DNA from 3 places in the Pseudoduganella sp. GW821-FHT12E03 genome. Region 1 is predicted to be linked to each of the others. Evidence: predicted binding sites of a transcription regulator. Region 1 holds the regulator's gene; each other region holds the start of a gene.

The links. The regulator sigma-54, encoded in region 1, starts transcription at its own class of promoters, with help from an activator protein. The targets are predictions, from matches to a motif close to TGGCANGNAANCTGCTTT.
Region 2: the regulator sigma-54 is predicted to act here: its motif matches at 4,259-4,276, upstream of AC1RRC_RS03695 (EDSAP-1 family PEP-CTERM protein).
Region 3: the regulator sigma-54 is predicted to act here: its motif matches at 2,284-2,301, upstream of AC1RRC_RS18535 (CmpA/NrtA family ABC transporter substrate-binding protein).

The regions. Positions count from the first base shown of each region.
Region 1 is NZ_JBXAQJ010000010.1:5,325-12,424, forward strand. It holds gene AC1RRC_RS23810 (KpsF/GutQ family sugar-phosphate isomerase) at 1-76, shown strand, start outside; gene AC1RRC_RS23815 (KdsC family phosphatase) at 76-615, shown strand; gene lptC (LPS export ABC transporter periplasmic protein LptC) at 632-1,228, shown strand; gene lptA (lipopolysaccharide transport periplasmic protein LptA) at 1,327-1,905, shown strand; gene lptB (LPS export ABC transporter ATP-binding protein) at 1,907-2,701, shown strand; gene AC1RRC_RS23835 (RNA polymerase factor sigma-54) at 2,707-4,203, shown strand; gene hpf (ribosome hibernation-promoting factor, HPF/YfiA family) at 4,274-4,633, shown strand; gene AC1RRC_RS23845 (enoyl-CoA hydratase/isomerase family protein) at 4,744-5,841, shown strand; gene AC1RRC_RS23850 (Lrp/AsnC family transcriptional regulator) at 5,852-6,313, shown strand; gene AC1RRC_RS23855 (VOC family protein) at 6,403-6,777, shown strand; gene rapZ (RNase adapter RapZ) at 6,794-7,100, opposite strand, start outside.
Region 2 is NZ_JBXAQJ010000001.1:944,684-951,783, forward strand. It holds gene prsT (XrtA/PEP-CTERM system TPR-repeat protein PrsT) at 1-1,719, shown strand, start outside; gene AC1RRC_RS03685 (FAD-binding oxidoreductase) at 1,724-3,364, opposite strand; gene AC1RRC_RS03690 (N-acyl amino acid synthase FeeM domain-containing protein) at 3,361-4,101, opposite strand; gene AC1RRC_RS03695 (EDSAP-1 family PEP-CTERM protein) at 4,327-5,241, shown strand; gene AC1RRC_RS03700 (XrtA system polysaccharide chain length determinant) at 5,375-6,952, shown strand; gene AC1RRC_RS03705 (XrtA-associated tyrosine autokinase) at 6,969-7,100, shown strand, end outside.
Region 3 is NZ_JBXAQJ010000007.1:76,361-83,460, forward strand. It holds gene AC1RRC_RS18520 (oxidoreductase) at 1-201, opposite strand, end outside; gene AC1RRC_RS18525 (LysR family transcriptional regulator) at 315-1,238, shown strand; gene AC1RRC_RS18530 (LysR family transcriptional regulator) at 1,220-2,152, shown strand; gene AC1RRC_RS18535 (CmpA/NrtA family ABC transporter substrate-binding protein) at 2,354-3,583, shown strand; gene ntrB (nitrate ABC transporter permease) at 3,599-4,519, shown strand; gene AC1RRC_RS18545 (ABC transporter ATP-binding protein) at 4,523-5,323, shown strand; gene tsaD (tRNA (adenosine(37)-N6)-threonylcarbamoyltransferase complex transferase subunit TsaD) at 5,495-6,535, opposite strand; gene AC1RRC_RS18555 (3-deoxy-7-phosphoheptulonate synthase) at 6,682-7,100, opposite strand, start outside.

The DNA.
Region 1 (7,100 bases):
GCTGGTGACGGACCAAGAGGGCAACCTGGTTGGCGCCCTGCATATCCACGACCTGACCCGTGCCAAGGTGATTTGATGAGCAAGGCTTACGATCTCGTGAACGTCGCGCGCGCCGCGAAAGTCAAACTGTTTATCTTCGACGTCGATGGCGTGCTGACCGATGGCAGCCTGCATTACGGTCCCGAAGGTGAAATGATGAAAACCTTTAACGTGCAAGATGGCCTCGGCATCAAGCTGCTGCAGGAAGCCGGCATCAAGACCGCCATCATCAGCGCGCGCCGCTCGGCTGTGGTGGTGGCGCGGGCGCGCGACCTGGGCATTGAATTCGTGCACCAGGGCGGCCACGACAAGCTGACGCCCTTCAAGGATTTGCTGGCCAAGACCGGCCTGAGCGAAGAAGAAGTGGCCTTTATTGGCGACGACGTGGTGGATTTGACGATCCTGTCGCGCGTTGGTTTCGCGGTGGCGGTACCGAATGCGCGCGTCGATGTGCTGAGCCGCGTGCACCACGTGACGGAGGCGCATGGCGGCCGTGGCGCGGTACGTGAAGTGTGTGAATTCGTGCTGCGGGCGACGGGCAACTATGACCGTGTCATGGCCCAGTTCCTGGTATGAACCCGGGTAAATAAGCATGCGCAAGGAAAAAACCGCTCACCGCTGGCGCCTGGGACTGACCCTGACGGCCGGCGTGCTGTTTGCGTGCGGCTCGTTCTGGCTGGTGCAATTGCTGAACCGCAGCGCCGATGACTTGCAGGCGGATTTGCGCGCCAATGAGCCCGATTACATCATTGAACGCTTTTCCGCCGTCCGCATGGGCAAGGATGGCAAGCCCAGTTACATCGTCTCCGGCGACAAGCTGGTGCACCGCCCGGTCGGCGATATCTCCGACATCGAGCAGCCGGTGGTGCGCAGCATGGGGGAAGGCCACCCACCGATGGATATTCATGCGGCGCGCGCGCGCGTGGATGAAAACAATACGCGCGTGACCCTGAAAGACAATGTGCGCGTGGACCGCGCCGCCAGCGGCAAGTCGGCCGCGATGGTGATGACCACGCAGGCGATGACGGTGTATCCGGACGAAGACCGGATGGAAACGGACCAGCCGGTGCAAGTGGTGCAGGGCGGCGCCAGCATGACGGCGCAAGGCATGCGCGCCAATAACGCGACGCGCGAAGTGCACTTGCAAGGCCGTGGTTCCATCGTGTTGCCACCCAAGGCGCAACCATAGCAACACATGGGTGCAGGGCCTTCAGGCCGGGCATCCACATATTAATACATGGGTGCAGGGCCTTCAGGCCGGGCATCCACATATCGGAAATGTGATATATGGCGATTAAATATATTGCGGCGGCAGCCGCGCTGCTGCTGGCGATCGGCGCCAGCCACGCGGAAAAGGCGGACTCGTACAAGCCGACGGAAATCCAGTACGACACGGCTGACCTCGACGACGTCAAGCAGATCCGCACCTTGCGCGGCAACGTCGTGCTCACGCGCGGCACCCTGCGCATGAAGTCCGACAAGGCGGTCGTGACGCAAGACCCGGAAGGCTACCAGCACGTGACGTTGACGGGCGTGCCGGGCAAGCCGGCCACGTTCCGCCAGAAGCGCGACGGCGACGGCGAGCAATGGGTTGAAGGCGAAGCCGAACGTATTGATTACGATGGCCGCATTGAACTGGTCAAACTGTTTTCAAAAGCCCGCATCAAGCGCCTGGAAGGCAGCCGTCCGAGCGATGAAGTGGCGGGGGAATTCATTTCCTATGACAGCCGCAAGGAATACTTCAGCGTGCGCAATACCGTGACCGGCGACAGCAAGCCGGGCGCGGGCCGCGGCACGATGGTGATTCAGCCGTCAGCCAAGCGTCCGCCGCCGGACGGCGCAACCCAGCCTGAGGCGGGGAAATAAGATGGCGCAGGCGGAAGTTCAAGCTGCGGCGCCAGTTGCGGCGCCCATGGCCAATTGCGGCAGTACCCTGCTGGTGCGCGGCCTGCAAAAATCGTATGGCAAGCGCCAGGTGGTGCATGACGTGTCGCTGCAAGTCGAATGCGGCGAAGTGGTGGGCTTGCTGGGGCCGAACGGCGCGGGCAAGACCACCTCGTTTTACATGATCGTGGGCCTGGTGCCGTCCGATGCGGGCAGTATCGAGATTGCCGGCAGGGATGTGTCGTCGATGCCGATCCACCAGCGGGCGGCGCTGGGCCTGTCCTACCTGCCGCAGGAAGCGTCGGTATTCCGCAAGCTGACGGTGGAAGAAAATATCCGCGCGGTGCTGGAGATCCAAAAGGTCAACGGCAAACCGCTGGCGAAGGCAGACATCGACGAGCGGCTGAACCGGCTGCTGGCGGACCTGCAAATCGAGAAATTGCGTGAAAACGCGGCGCTGTCCCTGTCTGGCGGCGAGCGCCGCCGCGTGGAAATCGCACGCGCCCTGGCCACCAATCCGCGCTTCGTGCTGCTCGATGAACCTTTTGCCGGCGTCGACCCGATTGCCGTCATCGAGATCCAGCGCATTGTCCGTTTCCTCAAGGAGCGCGGTATCGGTGTGCTGATCACTGACCACAATGTGCGCGAGACGCTGGGTATCTGCGACCGCGCGTACATCATCAACCAGGGCGCCGTGCTAGCCTCGGGCCGTCCGGACGACATCATCGCCGACGAATCCGTGCGCCGCGTCTACCTGGGTGAACATTTCCGTATGTAGGAACCATGAAACAGTCACTGCAACTTCGCACTTCGCAGCACCTTGCGCTGACTCCTCAGCTGCAGCAGTCGATCCGCCTGCTGCAATTGTCCACCCTGGAGCTGCATCAGGAACTGGAACAAATCCTCGGCGAAAACCCGTTGCTGGAACGCCTGGACGATCCGCTCGACCATTCGGTGCGCCTGCTGGCCGATGGCGCCATCAGCGCGCCGGTGCAAAACGGCGCGGAAGCCACGCCGGACACCTTGCAGCCGCCATCGGATGGCGCCGCGCCGGCCGATGGCGACGCCCCGCATGAAGGCGGGGCCGAGGGCGGCGAGGGCGACAACGCCGGCGCGGCCGACGGCGACAGCGACTGGAGCGATGTCGGCCGGGCCAAGAGTCCGGATGACGACGATTCCCGCCCGCAAATCGAAGCCAGCCACTGCACCCTGCGCGAACATTTGCTGGAGCAAATGCGCGTAACGGTGACGGAAGAGCGCGACCGCATCCTGATGGAACTGATCATCGATGCGCTCGACGACAACGGTTACCTCGAAGAGTCGCTGGAAGAAATCCATGCCCGCCTGCCGGAAGAAGCGGAAGTGGACTTCGATGAGCTGCGCACGTCGCTGACCTTGCTGCAAAGTTTTGATCCGGCCGGCGTGGGCGCGCGCAGCGCGTCCGAATGCCTGGCATTGCAAATCAGGCAAATGCCGAATGTGCCGCTGGTGACGCGCCGCATGGCGCTGGTCATCGTCGACAAGCACCTGACCTGGTTTGCCCAGCGCGAATTCAACAAGCTGAAAAAAGCCCTCGATTGCGACGATGAAGACTTGCGCGAGGCGCAAGCGGTGATTCGCCTGTGCAATCCCCATCCGGGCGCGGAATTCGCATCGGACGTGTCCGATTACGTGGTGCCGGACGTGATTGTGAAAAAAGCCCGCAACGGCTGGCAAGTGACCCTGAACAACGACGTCATGCCGCGCCTGCGCGTCAATGCGATGTATGCGAACTTGTTGAAGCAGGGCAAGAGCGAATCCGCGATGGGCGCACAGTTGCAGGAAGCCAAGTGGCTGATTAAAAACATGCGCCAGCGCTTCGACACGATCTTGCGCGTGGCCCAGGCCATCGTTGAGCGGCAAAAGAATTTCTTCTCGCACGGCGCGGTAGCGATGCGGCCCCTTGTGTTGCGTGAAATTGCTGATACACTGGGTCTACACGAGAGCACTATTTCTCGTGTAACAACTCAAAAATATATGCTCACGCCCCATGGCATGTTTGAGTTGAAATACTTCTTTGGCAGCCACGTCGCAACAGAAGCAGGAGGAGAGGCGTCCTCCACGGCGATACGGGCGCTGATCGTGCAATTGACAGGAGCAGAAGACCCTAAAAATCCATTATCCGACAGTAAGATTGCGGACATGCTGGGGGAACAAGGCATGGTAATTGCGCGACGGACTGTTGCCAAATATCGCGAAGCATTGAAAATCCCGCCCGTTAGTCTGCGCAAAGCTCTGTAGTGTTACTGGGTTCCCCTGCGCGCCACAGCATAACTGTGATACGTACGAACCTTCATCTTTAGGAGTGTGTATGAATCTCACCATCAGTGGACATCATCTCGAAGTGACCCCCGCGATTCGCGAATACGTGCAGAACAAACTGGAACGCGTAAAACGTCATTTCGATCAAGTAATTGATATTGCTGTCATCCTGACTGTAGATAACCTCACCGAGAAAGAGAAAAGGCAAAAAGCCGAGATCAATCTGCGAATGTCCGGCAAGACCGTGTACGTGGAAAGCCTGTCGCAAGACTTGTACGCTGCCATCGATACGCTGGTCGATAAACTGGATCGCCAGGTTATGAAATACAAAGGCAAGATACAAGAGCATAACCACACCGCGATCAAACACCTTCCGGATAATTACGACGAGTCGGCCGCCACCGCATAAGCGGTCCCCGATACTCGGACGAAAAGGGCGCAGTTGGCGCCCTTTTTTGCGCCTGTACTATTCCCATGGCGACGCTACAATAGCTTTCTTTCAATTCAGCGATGCCTGCCATGAGCGAACCAGTCGTGACACATGTCCTCACCCACATCAGCAACGGAACCGGGTTTATCACGTTGGACCGGCCGAAGGCATTGAATTCCCTGTCGCTCGACATGGTGCGCGCCATGACCGGCATCTTGCTGGCCTGGCGCGATGATCCGCAAGTGGCGGCAGTGGTGATCCGCAGCAGCAGTGAAAAAGCGCTGTGCGCCGGCGGCGATATCCGCTTTTTCCATGACGCCGGCAAAGCCACACCGCAGGGCGGCAGCGCGCTGCTGGAAGATTTTTTCACGGAAGAATATGCGCTGAACCACCTGATCCATTACTACCCGAAACCGTATATCGCCATCATGGATGGCGTGGTGATGGGCGGCGGCATGGGCATTGCGCAGGGCGGACCCGGCTGCGGCGTGCGCATCGTCACGGAGCGCACGAAAATGGCGATGCCGGAAGTGAATATCGGCTTGTTCCCGGATGTCGGCGGCAGTCATTTCCTGTCGCATGCACCGGGCCAGCTGGGACGCTATCTCGGCGTCACGGGCGTGACGGTGGGCGCGGCCGACGCGCTGTACGCGGACCTGGCCGACCACTTCGTGCCAGTGGCGCAATTGCCGGCGCTGGCGGCGTTGCTGGCAGCGACGCCGGGCGCGCAACTGGTGCAGGCGATTGCCGATTTTGCCGCGCCGTTCCGCGCGCAGGCCGGCGTGGCCGTGATGGAAACCCAGTTCGATGCGATTGAACGCCATTTTGCGCCGGAAACCGTGGCCGAGATGATGGCTTCCCTGGCCGGCGACAGCGATGAATTTGCGCAGAAAACCCTGAAGCTCATGCAGGGCCGCTCGCCCCTGATGATGTGCGTGACCCTGGCGCTGCTGGACCGCGGCGAATCAATGAGCGTGGCCGATTGCCTGCGCATGGAGCGCAATGTGGTGCGCCGCAATTTCGAACACGGCGAAGTACTGGAAGGCGTGCGCGCGCTGGTGATCGACAAGGACAACGCGCCGAAGTGGTCACCCGCCTCGCTCGACGACGTGACGCCGGCCATGGTGGAGCGCTTCTTTGAACCGGCGTGGCCTGTCTGGGCGCATCCGCTGCGCCACCTGGCATGATGGCAGGCGCATGACGCTCGACCGGCTCGATACGCAGATCCTGAACATCCTGCAGGACGACGCCAGTGTCCCGTTGCGGACACTGGCGCAGCAAGTGCACGCCTCCGTTGCCACCTGCCAGCGCCGCATCGCGCAATTGCGCGCCAGCGGCATCCTGCTCAAGGACGTCGCGCTGGTGGACCGGGTGCGGGTCGGGCGGCCGTTGACGATTTTCGTGCAGGTCGAACTGGACCAGCAAAATACGGCGCTGTTGAAGCAGTTTGAAGCGCTGATGCGGGGCGAGCCGGACGTGATGGCGTGCTATGAAGTGGCCGGCGAGTTCGACTTCATGCTGGTGATGACGGCCGCTTCGATGGAGTCGTATCACGAACTGACGCGCCGGCTGTTTACGTCAACTAACAATATCCGCAACTATAAAAGCCTGTTCGCGATGAATTGCGCGAAGTTCGAGACCAGGGTGCCTTTGGAATAATTTCCCGCCGCGCCACCGCATTTGGAAAAAATGTCTCACCGCGCATCCGTATCATGAGGCCTCGCATCCACCACCACGAGGACACCATCATGATTGACCATGCATCCATCGGCGCCAGCGACCTGGCCCGCTCCATCGATTTTTATACCGCTTGCCTGGAGACCTTGGGTTATACCTTGCAGCACCGTGATGCGGGACAAGCCATTTATGGCGAAGACGGCAAATGGAGCTTTGCCTTGTACCCTGCCGCGCCGGATGCGCCGCTGGTGGGCAGCCGCACCCACATCGCATTTACAGCGCCTTCGCAGGCGGCGGCGCGCGCCTTTTATGACACGGCGCTGGCGCGCGGCGCCACCAAACTGCGCGAGCCGGGCTTGCGGCCCGATATCAACGACGCGTATTACGGGATGATGATCCAGGACCTCGATGCGCACAGCATCGAGGTGGTGCACTGGAGCCGTTAAGTCAAGGCAGGCGCGGTCAGGATTGTTCGCGGTGGCGCAGCACCACGCGCTCGCTGTGATGGAAGTGGCGCGCCAGCCGTTCCGCCATGTAGACGGAACGGTGCTGGCCGCCGGTGCAGCCGATCGCCACCGTCAGGTAGCTGCGGTTGTCGCCCTTGAATGAGGGCAGCCACTTGGTAATGAAGTCGCGGATATCCTTGAACATTTCCTCGGCGCTGGGCTGCGCATCGAGGAACGCAATCACGGGCGCATCGCGGCCCGTCATGGGGCGCAGCGCGAGGTCGTAATACGGATTCGGGATCGCGCGCACGTCAAACACAAAA
Region 2 (7,100 bases), on a different contig from region 1:
GCACTGCTGGAGCCGTTACTGGAACGCTATCCCGACGACAGCGAATTGCACGCGACGGCCGGTGAAGCCTACCTGCGCCAGCAAGCCTATGCCAAGGCCTCCGCCAGTTTCGACAAGGCCGCCGGCGCGGCGCCGGCGACAACAGCGCTGCGCACCGCGCAAGCGCTGACCCAGCTGGGACTGGGCGACAACCAGGGCGCCGCGGCGGTGCTGGAACAAGTCCTGCAAGCGCCGGCGCAAACCGCGTCCGATGGCGCCCAGCAGCGCGCCGGCGCATTGCTGGTCGTGGCCCACCTGCGCGCGGGCGACTATGACAAAGCGCTGGCGGCGGCGCAGTCGCTGGAAAAGCAGCAAGACAATCCGGCCCTGCAAAATTTGAAGGGTGGCGTCCACCTGGCCCGCAAGGACCCGGACCAGGCGCGCCGCGCATTCGAAGCAGCGCTGCAGTTGCAACCGGGCTACCCTCCCGCGCTGCAAAACCTGGCCCAGCTCGATCTGCTGGCCGGCCAGCCGGACGCCGCGCGCATACGTTATGAAGCGGCGCTGGCGCGCGACGGCGGCAATGCGGAAATCATGATGGCGCTGGGCCACCTGGCCGCCCAGCGCGGCCAGGGGCAAGCTGCGCGGCGCTGGCTGGAACGCGCGCATCAAAGCGCTCCCGACGCCATTGGCCCGGCGGTGCAACTGGCGAGCTGGTATTTGCACGCGGGCGAACTGCCCAGGGCGCTCGCGCTGGCGCAAAAACTGCACGCCGCCAATCCCGGCAGCACCGATGCGCTGGCCGCGCTGGCGGCGGCCCGCGCGGCGTCGCACGATACCGAAGGCGCGCTGGAAAGCTACACGGACCTGGCCGGCCGCCAGCCGGATAACGCCGCCGCGCAGTTGCAGCTGGCCGGCGCGCACATGGCGCTGGACCGGCCGGCCGATGCGCTGGCCGCGGTGCGCAGGGTGCTGGCACTGCAACCCGATCATGGCCTGGCGCTGGCCACGGCGGTCCGGCTGCTGGCGCAATCGCGCGCATGGGATCAGGCCTTGGCGCTGGCCAGGCCGGCACAGTCGCGCCCCGCCACCGCCGCATTGGGTTACCGCCTGGAAGGCGATGTAGAAATGGCGCGCGCCCGCGCCGCGCTGGCGCTGCCGCTATACCGCAAGGCCTACGCACTGGAACCGGGTGGTCCGCTGGTGATTTCACTGCACCGCGCACTGAGCGCCACCGGCAAGCCCGGCGACGCGCACAAGCAAATCACCGACTGGCTGGCAACCCATCCGCGCGACTTGCCCACCCGGCTGTACCTGGCCAGCACGCTGGTGGCCGCCGCCGACTACCGCGCCGCCATCCCGCATTTTGAACAGGTGCTGGCGGTCGAACCCAATCATGTGGTGGCGCTCAACGACCTGGCATGGAGCTGCCAGCAACTTGCCGACAAGCGCGCCCTGTCCTACGCGGAAAAAGCCCATGCGCTGGCGCCGGCCAATCCCGCCATTGCCGATACGCTGGGCTGGATCCTGACGCAGCAAGGCCAGTCCGGACGCGCCGTGCCATTACTCAAAAAAGCCACGGACAGCGCACCGGAGGCGGGCGACATCCGCTTCCATTACGCCAGCGCCCTGCTGCGCGCCGGCGAACGCAACGAAGCCAAGCGCCAGTTGCAGCGCCTGCAGTCCGACAGCAGCTACCGGCAGCAGGCGGAAGTGCGCGCCCTGCTGGCCGGCCTATAGCGGCCTATGGCGGCCGCACAGCACCGGGCGGCGGCAGATAGCGGCCCGGCGCAATGAGATTATCCGGGTCCAGCGCGGCCTTGATACGGCGCACGGTGCGCCAATAGCCATCACCGGCCGGATCCAGCGCCGCCATCGACTGCAATCCGACCCGGTATGGCAAATACCCCGCCGCCATCAAGGCGTCGAACAGCGCATGGTAGCAAGCCTGGGCATCGACGCATTCCTGCGCATTGTCCTTGTCATAGGCCACCGTCAGTACGCCGCCCAGCGCGCGCTCGGTGATCATGCTGAAGGTGGCAAACAAGTCAAAGCCATGGCGGACGAACAGCGGTTCGGCCAGCGCCATGACCGCTTGCAAGTCCGCGCCCCGCATCGGCAGCACCGGCGACAGCCACAGCAAACCGCAATTGTCGCGCGCGGGATCGGCGCCGACGGGAAAGTCGGGCGGCAAGCCGCCCTGGCGCCGCCAATAGGCGCCGGCAAGGAAACGACCGTCCGGCACACCCCGGTTCATATTGAACAGCGAACGCCCCAGCGCCACGCGGCCCGCCAGCTTGCGGCCGGCCGGCGTCGCCCCCAGCAGGCGCGCCGCCGCGCCGGCCAGCGCCAGCCGCCGTTCGTCGATGAAGCGCGGCGCCAGTCGCAACGGCGCCAGCGCCTGGCGCAGCGCATGGCGCGCCGCCGCCACCTGGCGTGCGCTGCCATACAGTGCGCCGGACACCGTCCACGCAGGAATACCGGCCGCGTGGCAGAGCGACGCGCGCACGTCCGACGGCAATGGCCGAGTGGCGATGTCGCGCGGATATGTCATGCCGCCCGACAGCACCCGCAAGTCATTGCCAATATGGATCACCGAACGCAGCGTGCCATCCATGCGCAGCGGGCGCAGCGCATCGACCACCACCGCCGCCCCGTCATGGCGCGGCACACTGCACAGGAAGTGCGCCAGCGCCGCGGACTGCGGCATCAGCCACAAACCAAGACTGGTGACAATGCCCAGCCCGGACTGGGTGAACAAGCCGTCAATCCACGGCCCCAGCCCATACGGGAATGCACGGGCGGCGCGCGCATGCGGGTAATGCGTGTAGCCGGTCGCGGCAATGTCGCCGTCCGCCAGCACCACTTCCATGCCGCACACTTGCTGCACCCGGTTGCCATACGGCGAGTGGCCGAAACCGCGCTCCAGGATATTGCCCACCAGGCTGGTATCGGGGCCGGCCCCGGTGCAATCGAGCCAGTACGGCAAGCCTTGCGCGGCAAGGAACTGCGACAACTGGCCCTGGGTGACACCGGGTTCGATCACCACATAGCCCAGTTCCGCATTGGCTTCGAGAATGCGGCGCATGCCGGATAAATCGACGATCACCTGGCCGGGCAACACCGCGCACGCATCGCCATATCCCCAGTTGCGGCCGGTACTGACCGGATACAGCGCGGTGCGGTGCCTTGTGGCGATGCGGACCGTGTCCACCACCTGGGCGCGGCTTTGCGGCAGCACCACCGCGGCCGGCCGCGCTGGCCACGATGCGGTGCTGCTGGCGTACGCGTCCAGGGTGGCGGAATCCGATCGCACTTGCGTCTCACCCAGCAGCGCGCGCCACTGCGCCAGCGCCTCCGCCAACCGGCCGGCAGCCGTACTCATCCCTGCCCCCGCATCAGCCGCGCGGTGATTCCCGCCTCGTCGCTGGCCGGGAAGAAATACGGATAAAAGGAACGTTCATCGCCATGCTTTTCCATCAGGCCGCCATAACGCTGGATTTGATCGCCCATATGGTCCAGGTCCAGCCGCAACAGCACGGCAGGCGCCCCCACCCGTGAACAGTTGCGCTGCGTGCCGCAAGGGCTGAAGCCCAGCATGCGGCGGTAAAACATCACGTGGCGCGGATTGACTTCGATCACATAATCCGTATGGCCGTGGATGTGGCGCGCATACAGGTAAGAGATGTGGATCAGGCCGGCAAAGACGCGCCGCGACGCGCCCTTGTCGATCGCCAGCCGCGATGGTTCACACAGCCGCCGGCCCTGGCCACGCAAGTGGTCCAGTTCGTGCCGGAAATTTTCGTCGGCGGGCAATCCCAGCACCGGATCATCCAGGCACAGCGACATGGTGCCCACCGTCGCGCCGCCGGCTTCCGCGTACAGCGTAATGCGGTTGGGGCCATGCACCGCGTGCGGATCCACGTCATAGCCGCGCCAGCCATACATTTTTTTCAGCAACACACTGGCCGCCTCCCGTTCCCGGCGTGAATTCGCCAGGCGCAAATGAAATACCTGGCGGTCGATTTCATGGTCTTCCGCCGGGTCGTGGGCGGCCTCGCCGATGACCATCTCGCGCATGCCGGGGCTGTCTTCAAAAGAAATAATCGTGTCGTTGTCCACAGTACCTCCCTTTGGTTTTGGGCACTTGGACCGGCCTCCGGCAAAAAAGTTCCCGCCGCCGGCACGATAGGCGCGGCAGTGTCGCCTTTCTTCACAATCCACCGCACCCGCCGCGCAGCGCAGCGCCAAGCCACTGTTTTACAGGCCTTTTCAACGCAGGCACGGATGCTGCTGTACAGGGATAACCGCAAGCCATGCGGCCAACCATGAAAGGAACAGCACACCATGAAAACCACGAAACTCTTGCTGGCGGCGGCCGCCGCCCTCGCCGTGGCCGGTCCTGCCAGCGCCTCGACCTTTGCTTCCGCCATCCTGGACATCACGGATTTCAAATTGCTGCATGCATCCGGCGCCGATTACGCTGTCGGCAATTTTGCCAATCTGGCCGGCACCAATGACGCCCACGCCACCGCGCAATTGAACGGCGTATTCGCCAACGCCGCCGACTCCCGTTCCATCCTGGCCGCCGTGCCGCCCAACGTCGCTCAGCAATGCCTGGGCGCCTGCATGCCGATCGCGGCCGACACCTTTACGCCGATTGCCGGTCTGCCCCCCATCATCAGCACCTATGGCCACGCGGACCAAAAACTGACCGGCTCATCCATCATGATCGGCGCCACGCCGGCCGGCGCCCACGCCTCGACGCGGGCTGACGCATCCACCGCGGTCAATGCGGTGGCGTCCGGCAATTCCGACGTCGGCACCTCGACCACCTTCCGCTTTGTGATGGGGACGTCCGACACCATGACCGTCTCATTCATGGGCAATCCCTACACGCGGGCGCTGGTCACGCCCGGCTCGGGTCCGGTCTCCAACGCCAATGCCCGGCTGTCCTGGTCGATCAATATTCTCAACGTCACCACCGGCGCCACTGAACTGGCCTATGCGCCGAATGCGCTGAACGCCGGCAGTATCCGCAGCGCCACCCACGCGGCGCCGGCCGACCTGATCTATGCCCCGGGCGCCAGCGCGTTTTCCGCCACCACCGGCATGCTGATGGCCGGCAATGAATACCAGATCACCATCAACCACAACTCACTGGCCAACACCCTGCAGGCCGTACCTGAACCCGCCTCGTTGGCATTGCTGGCAACGGGCTTGCTGGGCATGGGATTCCTGGGCCGCCGGCGCCGCGGCTGAGCGCTGCGTTCCCCCCTGGAGTTGCCTTGATGCCGCTCAATCCCCGTGGAAACTCGGGCCGGGCGGCACGGCGCCCTTCCTATAATCGATCCACAGGCCGCCACGGGCGCTGCCCATCTTGCTGGGACGATTTATGGAAGAGTTAATACAGCAACTGCAGACCGCCGCCCACTGTGTCTGGAAGTACCGCTGGCTCACCACCGCGGTTGCTTGGCTTTGCGCCCTGGCCGGCTGGACCGGCGTCGCCATGCTCCCGAATGCTTACCAAACCTCGGCCCGCGTGTTTGTCGACACGCAAGGCATCTTGAAACCATTGTTGTCCGGCATGACCAGTGTTCCCAACGTCGAACAGCAAGTGGCGATCATGAGCCGCACGTTGCTCAGCCGTCCCAACATCGAGCGCGTCATGCGCATGGTGGACCTGGACGTGCGGCAGACCACGGCGCGCGATCATGAAATCCGGATGGAAGAATTGTTGAGCCGCATCCGCATCGCGGGGACCGGCAGTTACGACATATACACCATCACCTACATCGACCGCGATCCGCGCCTGGTGCGCGATGTCGTCCAGTCGCTGCTGGCGATCTTCGTGGAAGGAAGTTTCAGGGGAAAAAAAGGGGAATCGGAAAAAGCCGTGCAATTCATCGATGAGCAGATCAGCACCTACGAAGCCAAATTGCAGGCGGCCGAGGAGTCCGTCAAAGACTTCAAACTGCGGCATAACGCGCTGTTGCCGCGCCCAGGCCAGGACTATGGCGCGCAAGTACAACAATCGGCCGATGCCCTCAATACCGCGCGCCTGGAATTGCTGGAAGCGGAACAGGCGCGCGATGCGATCCGCCAGCAAGTGCCGGCCATGGCGTTGCATGCGGCAGCGCCCGTGGCACGGCCCGCCGGAGGGCCGCCGGCCATCGATGAAGCCGAACTTGAGGTGCGCATTGCCGCGATCTACAAGACGCTCGACGCACTGCAGTTGCAGTACACCGAACAGCATCCCGATGTCATTGCCGCGCGCCGCCTGCTGGCGCAACTGGAACAGCGCAGGGCGGACCACGCACTGGAACCGCCGCCCACCGACGATCCGGGCCGCCGCTACAGTCCCATGCTGCAGCAAATCAAGGTGGCGCTGACGGACGCGGATGCGAAGGCCGCCGCCTTGCGGGCCCGTGTCCGGGAACTGACCGTGCGCCACACGCGCCTGGAAGGCCAGAGCAAGGCTGTCCCGGAACTGGAATCGCAACTGGCGCAATTGAACCGCGACTACCAGATCAACAAGGAAAACTACGAAAAGCTCATCAGCAAGCGCGAAGCGGCCAAATTATCCGGCAACCTCAGTTCAACGCAAGAAATGATGAACTTCCGCATTATCGACCCACCCACCCTGCCGGCGCGCCCGGTCAGCCCGAATCGCCTCCTGCTCAACAGTGGCGTGCTGGCGCTGGCGCTGGCCGCCGGCCTGCTTGCCGCGCTGGCGGCCAGCCGCAGCCGGCCGAATTTCGACAGCTTGCGTGAATTACGCAATTTCAGCCACCTGCAGGTGATCGGCATGATCGCCATGCACTGGACACCCGCCCAGCTGCAAATGCGCCAGCGCAGCCGGGCCGGATTTGCGGCGTTGCTCGGTGGCTTGTTGCTGTCCTATGGCGCGTTGATGGCGTACACCGTCGCCAGCAATGGTATGGCGGGCGTCACTGGATGGCCCGCGCGCTGACCGGAAGGTACTTATCATGCGCATCGGCAACTTCCCCCGCCCGGCCCCGGCCAACGCCACGGTTCCGACCGTGCCGGTCCATGCCGTGGTGGCGGAAGAATTCAGGATCATCAAACGTCCCTTGCTCAGGAAGCTGCGGGATGGCGAT
Region 3 (7,100 bases), on a different contig from region 1:
GTGGGCGGCCAGGATGGCGGGCGCTTCCTGCGTCACGTCCAGGCGCAGCGCCAGCAGGTTTTCATGCTGGCCCAGCGCCGCGGTCACGGTGTCCGGGTTGCGGGCGGTGGCGACCACCTGGTCGCCGCGCGCCAGCGCGTCTTTTGCAATCAGCAGGCCAAAGCCACGGGAGGCGCCGGTGATAAACCATACTTTGCTCATGTCAGTCTCCTTGGGATACATCGGGTGGTTGATGGAGAGCAGTGTAGGGCGCGCCAACCTGCTACACTAGATATGGTAAAGGCGTTTGATTATCAACCTTTGGTTGTAAATACATGGATAAATCCCGGGTCCTGACCCTGTTCATTGGCGTGGTGCGCGCCGGCAGCTTCAGCCAGGCGGCGCAGGAAGCGGGCTTGTCGCCGCAAGCCGTCAGCAAGGCGGTGCGCCAGCTGGAAGACCACCTGGGCGTGCGCCTGTTTCACCGCACCACGCGCAGCCTGACCCTGACCGAAGAGGGGGAGCGCCTGTTCGAACTGGCCAATCCCGGCATGCGCCTGCTCGACGAAGCCCTCGACACCGTGCAAAACAGCCGGCGCGACATGGATGGCGTGATCCGCATCGCGGCGCCGACCTCGTTTGGCCAGCACGTCGTGGTGCCGCTGATCCGTGATTTCCAGGAACGTTATCCGGGCGTGCGCTTTGACCTGGTGCTGGAAGACCAGTTCACCGACCTGGTGGAAGCGCGCATTGATGTCGGCTTCCGGGCCGGCAATCCGCCTGAACGCAACCTGGTATCGCGCCGGATTGGCGATTTGTGGCTGGTGGTGTGCGCGGCGCCCCGCTATATAGAACTGCATGGCGCCCCGGATGGCATCGACGCGCTGCGCGAGCACCGCTGCACGGGGTTCCGCCAGCCGAATACCGGACGCATGGTGCCATGGGAATTCCGCGTCGATGGCGCCACGGTGTACCGCGATATCCCCTCGGTGGCCAGCTTCAATACCGCCGAAGCGGAAGTGGCCGCCGTGCTGGCCGGCATGGCGATCGGGCAACTGGGCTGGTACATGGTGGCGGACGACCTCCGCGCCGGCCGCCTGCGGCACCTGCTGCCGCACACCACGGCGTCGTATGGCGGCGTGTATATGTATTACCAGCAGCGCACCCAGATGCCGCAGCGGGTACGGGAATTCATTGATTACGCGGTCGAGCATGCGCCCGCACAGTTTGCGGGAGGCCCATGGACCGGCTCCACCTGATCACCGTGTATATCGCCGTCGCCGAAGAACAAAGCTTTGCCGCCGGCGCGCGCCGGCTCGGCATGTCGCCCCCGGCCGTGACGCGCGCGGTGACAAAGCTCGAGGAGCGGCTCGGCGTGCGCCTGCTGGAGCGCACCACCCGTCACGTGCGCGTCACGGAAGCGGGACGGCGCTACCTGGACGATGCGCGCCGCATCGTGGCCGAACTCGATGAAGCCGATGACGCGGCGGCCGGCAGCGGCGCCGCGCCGCGCGGCCATTTGTCGGTAACGGCGCCGATGCTGTTCGGCCGCCTGTACGTGACGCCGGGCATCGTCGACTATTTGCAGCGCTACCCGCAAATGGAAGTGTCGGCGCTGTTTGTCGACCGGGTGGTGAACCTGGTGGAAGAGGGCATCGACGTGGCGGTGCGCATCGGCGACTTGCCGGATTCGACCATGCGCGCGGCGCCGGTGGGCCAGGTGCGGCGCGTCTTTGTGGCGTCGCCCGCCTACCTGGCCCGGCATGGCGCGCCGCGCACGCCGCAGGAACTGGCGGCGCATACCATCATCGGCGCGAACGGTTCCAACGTGGGACCGGACTGGCGCTTCCTGCAGGACGGCGCCGTGCGCACCATGCGCATGGCGCCGCGCCTGCAAGTCAATTCCAATGATGCCGTGATCGACGCCGCCAAGCTGGGCCTGGGCATCGCCCGCCTGCTGTCGTACCAGGCGGCGGCCGCGCTGGCGGCCGGGGACTTGCAACTGGTGCTGGAAGAGTACGCGACGGCGCCGGTGCCGATCCATATCGTGCACCGCGACAGCCGGCAAGGCTCCGCGCGCATCCGCAGCTTCGTGGATTTGATGGTGGCGCGCTTGCGCGCCGATGCGTTCCTGCAGTCCGAACACACTCTATTCGGCGCCACGCCCCGTTAAATAGCACTGCCTGAAAACAGTGCGCTAAAGTTGGTGCGTCGCACAAAGACGGTGCCGCGCATGTGCCGAATGCACGGCCCGAAGCCACTGTTTTTCCCACGTTTGCCCCATGTTTGCCCGATTTTTGCCGCTGGCACGCCACTTGCAAAGCATCAGGCAGGGCAGGCAGCCGCCTGTCATTCGCTACGGGGACCCTACAGGATGGACAACTACAAACTCACCCGCCGTACCCTGCTCAAGGCCGGCGCCGCCACGGCAATCTCCGGACTGTCCACGCAAGGTGTGTGGGCCGCCGGCTCGGACAAGCCGGAAAAGGAAGAAGTCAAAGTCGGCTTCATTCCACTGACCGATTGCGCTTCCGTCATCATGGCGTCGGTGCTGGGATTCGACAAGAAGTATGGAATTAAGATCGTGCTCAGCAAGGAGGCTTCGTGGCCCGGCGTGCGCGACAAGCTGGTCAATGGCGAACTCGATGCCGCGCACGTGCTGTATGGCCTGGTCTATGGCGTGCACCTGGGCGCGGGCGGTCCGAAGAAAGACATGGCGGTGCTGATGAACCTGAACCATAACGGCCAGGCCATCACCCTGTCGAAAAAGCTGGCGGACAAGGGCGCGGTCGATGGCGCGTCGCTGGCCAAGCTGATGAAAGCGGAGCCGCGCGAATACACGTTTGCCCAGACCTTCCCGACCGGTACCCACGCCATGTGGCTGTATTACTGGCTCGCCACGCACGGCATCAATCCGATGAAGGACGCCAAGGTCATCACGGTGCCGCCGCCGCAAATGGTGGCCAATATGCGCATCGGGAATATGGATGGCTATTGCGTCGGCGAACCATGGAATCACCGCGCGATTGTCGATGGCGTCGGCATTACCGCCACCACCACCCAGGATATCTGGCGCGACCACCCGGAAAAAGTGCTGGGCACCAGCGCCGAATGGGTCAAGAAGTATCCGAACACGGCGCGCGCCCTGGTGGCGGCGGTGCTCGATGCGGGCCGCTGGATCGATGCGTCGCTGTCGAACAAACTCAAAATGGCGGAAACCATTGCCGATAAATCGTACGTCAACACCACGGTCGATGTGATCAACCAGCGCATCCTGGGCCGCTACCAGAATGGCCTGGGCAAGACCTGGGATGACCCGAACCCGATGCGCTTCTTCAACGACGGCCTGGTCAACTATCCGTTCCTGTCGGACGGGATGTGGTTCCTGACGCAGCAAAAACGCTGGGGTTTGCTGAAGAGCGAACCGGATTACCTGGCGGTCGCCACGCAAATCAACCAGATCGATGTCTACAAGGATGCGGCTGGCATGGCCAAGGTGTCGCTGCCGAAAACCAATATGCGCACCATCAAGATGCTCGATGGCGCCACCTTCGATGGCAAGAACCCGAAAGCGTTTGCCGAGTCGTTCAAGATCAAAGCCTGACCCCGGGAGAACATGATGAATGCAGTGTTGAAAACCGTCGCCGCCGTACCGGTCGCCGCACCTGTTGCAGAGATGGCGCCTGCCGCCGCCGCGCCGCTCGAGCGGCCCGCCCGCAGCGAACGCATTGCCGCCAAGGGCGTCTCGCTGGCGTCAGGCAGCATGCACCTGCACGCGCTGGTGTTGAAATTCCTGCCGCCGCTGGCGGGCCTGGCGCTGCTGGTGCTGGTGTGGCAAATCCTGGCGGCAAAAAACAGCGGTTTCCCGACACCGCTGGAAACCTGGCATGAAGCGGTGCACCTGTTCTCGGACCCGTTTTACCGCAAAGGACCGAACGACCAGGGCATCGGCTGGAACGTGCTGGCGTCGCTGCAGCGGGTGGCCATCGGCTTCGGCCTGGCGGCGGCGGTTGGCATACCGCTGGGCTTCATTATCGGCCGCTTTAAATTCATGTACGGCATGTTCGGTCCCATCATCAGCCTGCTGAAACCCGTGTCGCCGCTGGCATGGCTGCCGATCGGCCTGCTGGTGTTCAAGGCCGCCAACCCCGCCGCGATCTGGTCGATCTTTATCTGCTCGATCTGGCCAATGATCATCAACACGGCGGTCGGCGTGCAGCGCGTGCCGCAGGATTACATGAACGTGGCGCGGGTGCTGTCGCTGTCCGAATGGAAGATTTTCACGAAGATCCTGTTGCCGTCGGTGCTGCCGTACATGCTGACCGGGGTGCGCCTGGCTATCGGCACCGCCTGGCTGGTGATCGTGGCGGCGGAAATGCTGACCGGCGGCGTGGGGATCGGTTTCTGGGTCTGGGATGAATGGAACAACCTGAATGTGCCGCACATCCTGATTGCCATCGCGGTGATCGGCGTGGTGGGCTTGCTGCTGGAACTGGCGCTGGTGTCGCTGGCGAAGGCGTTCACGTATGAGGAGGCTTGAGCCATGAGCACGAATTTCATCGATATCAGCCATGCGGACATGGTGTTCAATACCAAGGCGGGGCGCTTCCACGCGCTGTCCGATGTCAACCTGAAGGTGGAGCAGGGCGAGTTCATTACCCTGATCGGCCACTCGGGCTGCGGCAAGTCCACTTTGCTGAACCTGATCGCGGGACTGACGCGCGCCACCGGCGGCGTCCTGATTTGCAATGGCCGTGAAATCGCGGGACCGGCGCCGGAGCGCGCCGTGGTATTCCAGAACCATTCGCTGCTGCCGTGGCTGACCTGCCATGAAAACATTTACCTGGCGGTGGAGAGGGTGTTTGGCGCCAAGGAAAGCACGGCGAAACTGCAGGAGCGCACCACGGCGGCGCTGGAGCTGGTGGGCTTGTCGCACGCGGCCAATAAACGGCCGCATGAAATCTCCGGCGGCATGAAGCAGCGGGTGGGGATTGCGCGGGCGCTGTCGATGGAGCCGAAAGTGCTGTTGATGGATGAACCGTTCGGCGCGCTCGATGCGCTGACCCGGGCCCATTTGCAGGATGAGTTGCTGCGCATCGTGGCGGCCACCGGGGCGACCGTGGTGATGGTGACGCACGATGTGGATGAAGCGGTGTTGCTGTCGGACCGCATCGTCATGATGACCAACGGCCCGGCCGCCACCATTGGCGACATCGTGCACGTGCGACTGCCGCGTCCGCGCGACCGTCTCGCGCTGGCGCAGGATCCGCTGTACATCGAGTACCGCACGCGGGTGCTGGAATTCCTGTATCACCGCCAGGGGCGGCCGGCCAAGGCCGCGTAAGGATCGAAGCCGGATGCGCAAACTCCGTAGGGCGGTTTTGCCGAAGGCAAAGCCGCCACGCGTGCACGGCCACCAGCGCATGTCGTGCCGGCCTGCCTGCATGGCGGCTTTGCTGACGCAAAACCGCCCTACGCATTTAAGGCCGGAGGCAGGTTGGCGGCCGGCGGGCCGTCAGATCACCCGCAACTCATCGAGCGGCCAGCGCGGCCGCACGTTGAACGAGTAATCCTTCTTGGCCGCATCCGGGTTGATTTGCAGGCGCATGGCGCCGGCGAAGGCGATCATGGCGCCGTTGTCGGTGCAGAATTCCAGTTCCGGGTAATACACCTGGAAACGCTTCTTGGCGGCCGCCGCGTTCAGCGACGCGCGCAGTTGCGCGTTGGCGCCGACGCCGCCGGCAATCACCAGGCGCTTCAAGCCGGTATGCTTCAATGCAGACACGCACTTGGCTGTCAGCACTTCGACGATCGCATCGACAAAGCCGCGCGCGATATTGGCCTTGTCCTGTTCGCAGATATTGGCAATCCCGTGCGCGGGATGGTTCTTCACCACCGTCAGCACGGCGGTCTTCAACCCGGAAAAGCTGAAGTTGAAATCCTTGGAGTGCATCATCGGGCGCGGCAGTTTATAGGCCAGCGGATCGCCGAAATCGGCCAGGCGCGAAATCGCGGGGCCGCCCGGATAACCGAGGCCCAGCAGCTTGGCGGATTTGTCGAACGCTTCACCGGCCGCATCGTCCAGCGTTTCACCCAGCAGGGTGTACTGGCCGACGCCGTCGACGCGCATCAGCTGCGTGTGACCACCGGACACCAGCAGCGCGATGAACGGGAATTCCGGCGGTTTGGACGCCAGCAGCGGCGACAGCAAATGGCCTTCCAGGTGGTGCACGCCCAGCACCGGCTTGTCCAGCGCCAGGCCCAGGCTGCAGGCGATGGAGGAGCCGACCAGCAGCGCACCGGCCAGGCCGGGGCCTTGCGTGTAGGCGATGGCGTCGATGTCGTGCTTGGCCACGCCGGACTGTTCCAGCACCTGTTGCAGCAGCGGGATGGCGCGGCGGATATGGTCGCGTGACGCCAGTTCCGGCACCACGCCGCCATATTCCTCGTGCATGGCCACCTGCGAATACAGGGCATGCGACAGCAGGCCGCGCTCTGTGTCATACAGGGCCAGGCCGGTTTCGTCACAGGAGGATTCAACGCCGAGAACGATCATGGGGAGTGCTGGAAAGTATAGGGGAATCCGCCATTGTAATGGATGCCGCAGCGATCCCCTATGGCGAACGGAAGGCATGTAGGGCGGTTTCCGCACAGCTTCGCTGGCGAGAAACCGCCCTACGGGTGACAACAGCAACCGTTACTTCAAGGACGCGCCAGCAATTCCTTGTGCGCCGCGCGCAGCATGTCGGCCGTGGTGTCCCAGTCGATGCAGCCGTCGGTGACGGAGCAGCCGTATTTCAGTTCCGCCAGGTTTTGCGGGATCTTCTGGTTGCCGCCCACGATGTTCGATTCAATCATCACGCCGACCACCGACTGGTTGCCGTGCGTGATCTGGTTGACCACGTCGGCCATCACCAGCGGTTGCAGTTCCGGTTTTTTATAGCTGTTGGCGTGCGAGCAGTCGACCACCACATTGGCCGGCAACTTGGCTTTTTCCAGCGCCTGGGCGGCAATCGCCACCGATACGGAATCGTAATTCGGACGGCCGTCGCCGCCACGCAGCACCACGTGGCCATAGGCGTTGCCGCGGGTGCGCACGATGGAGACATTGCCTTCGCCGT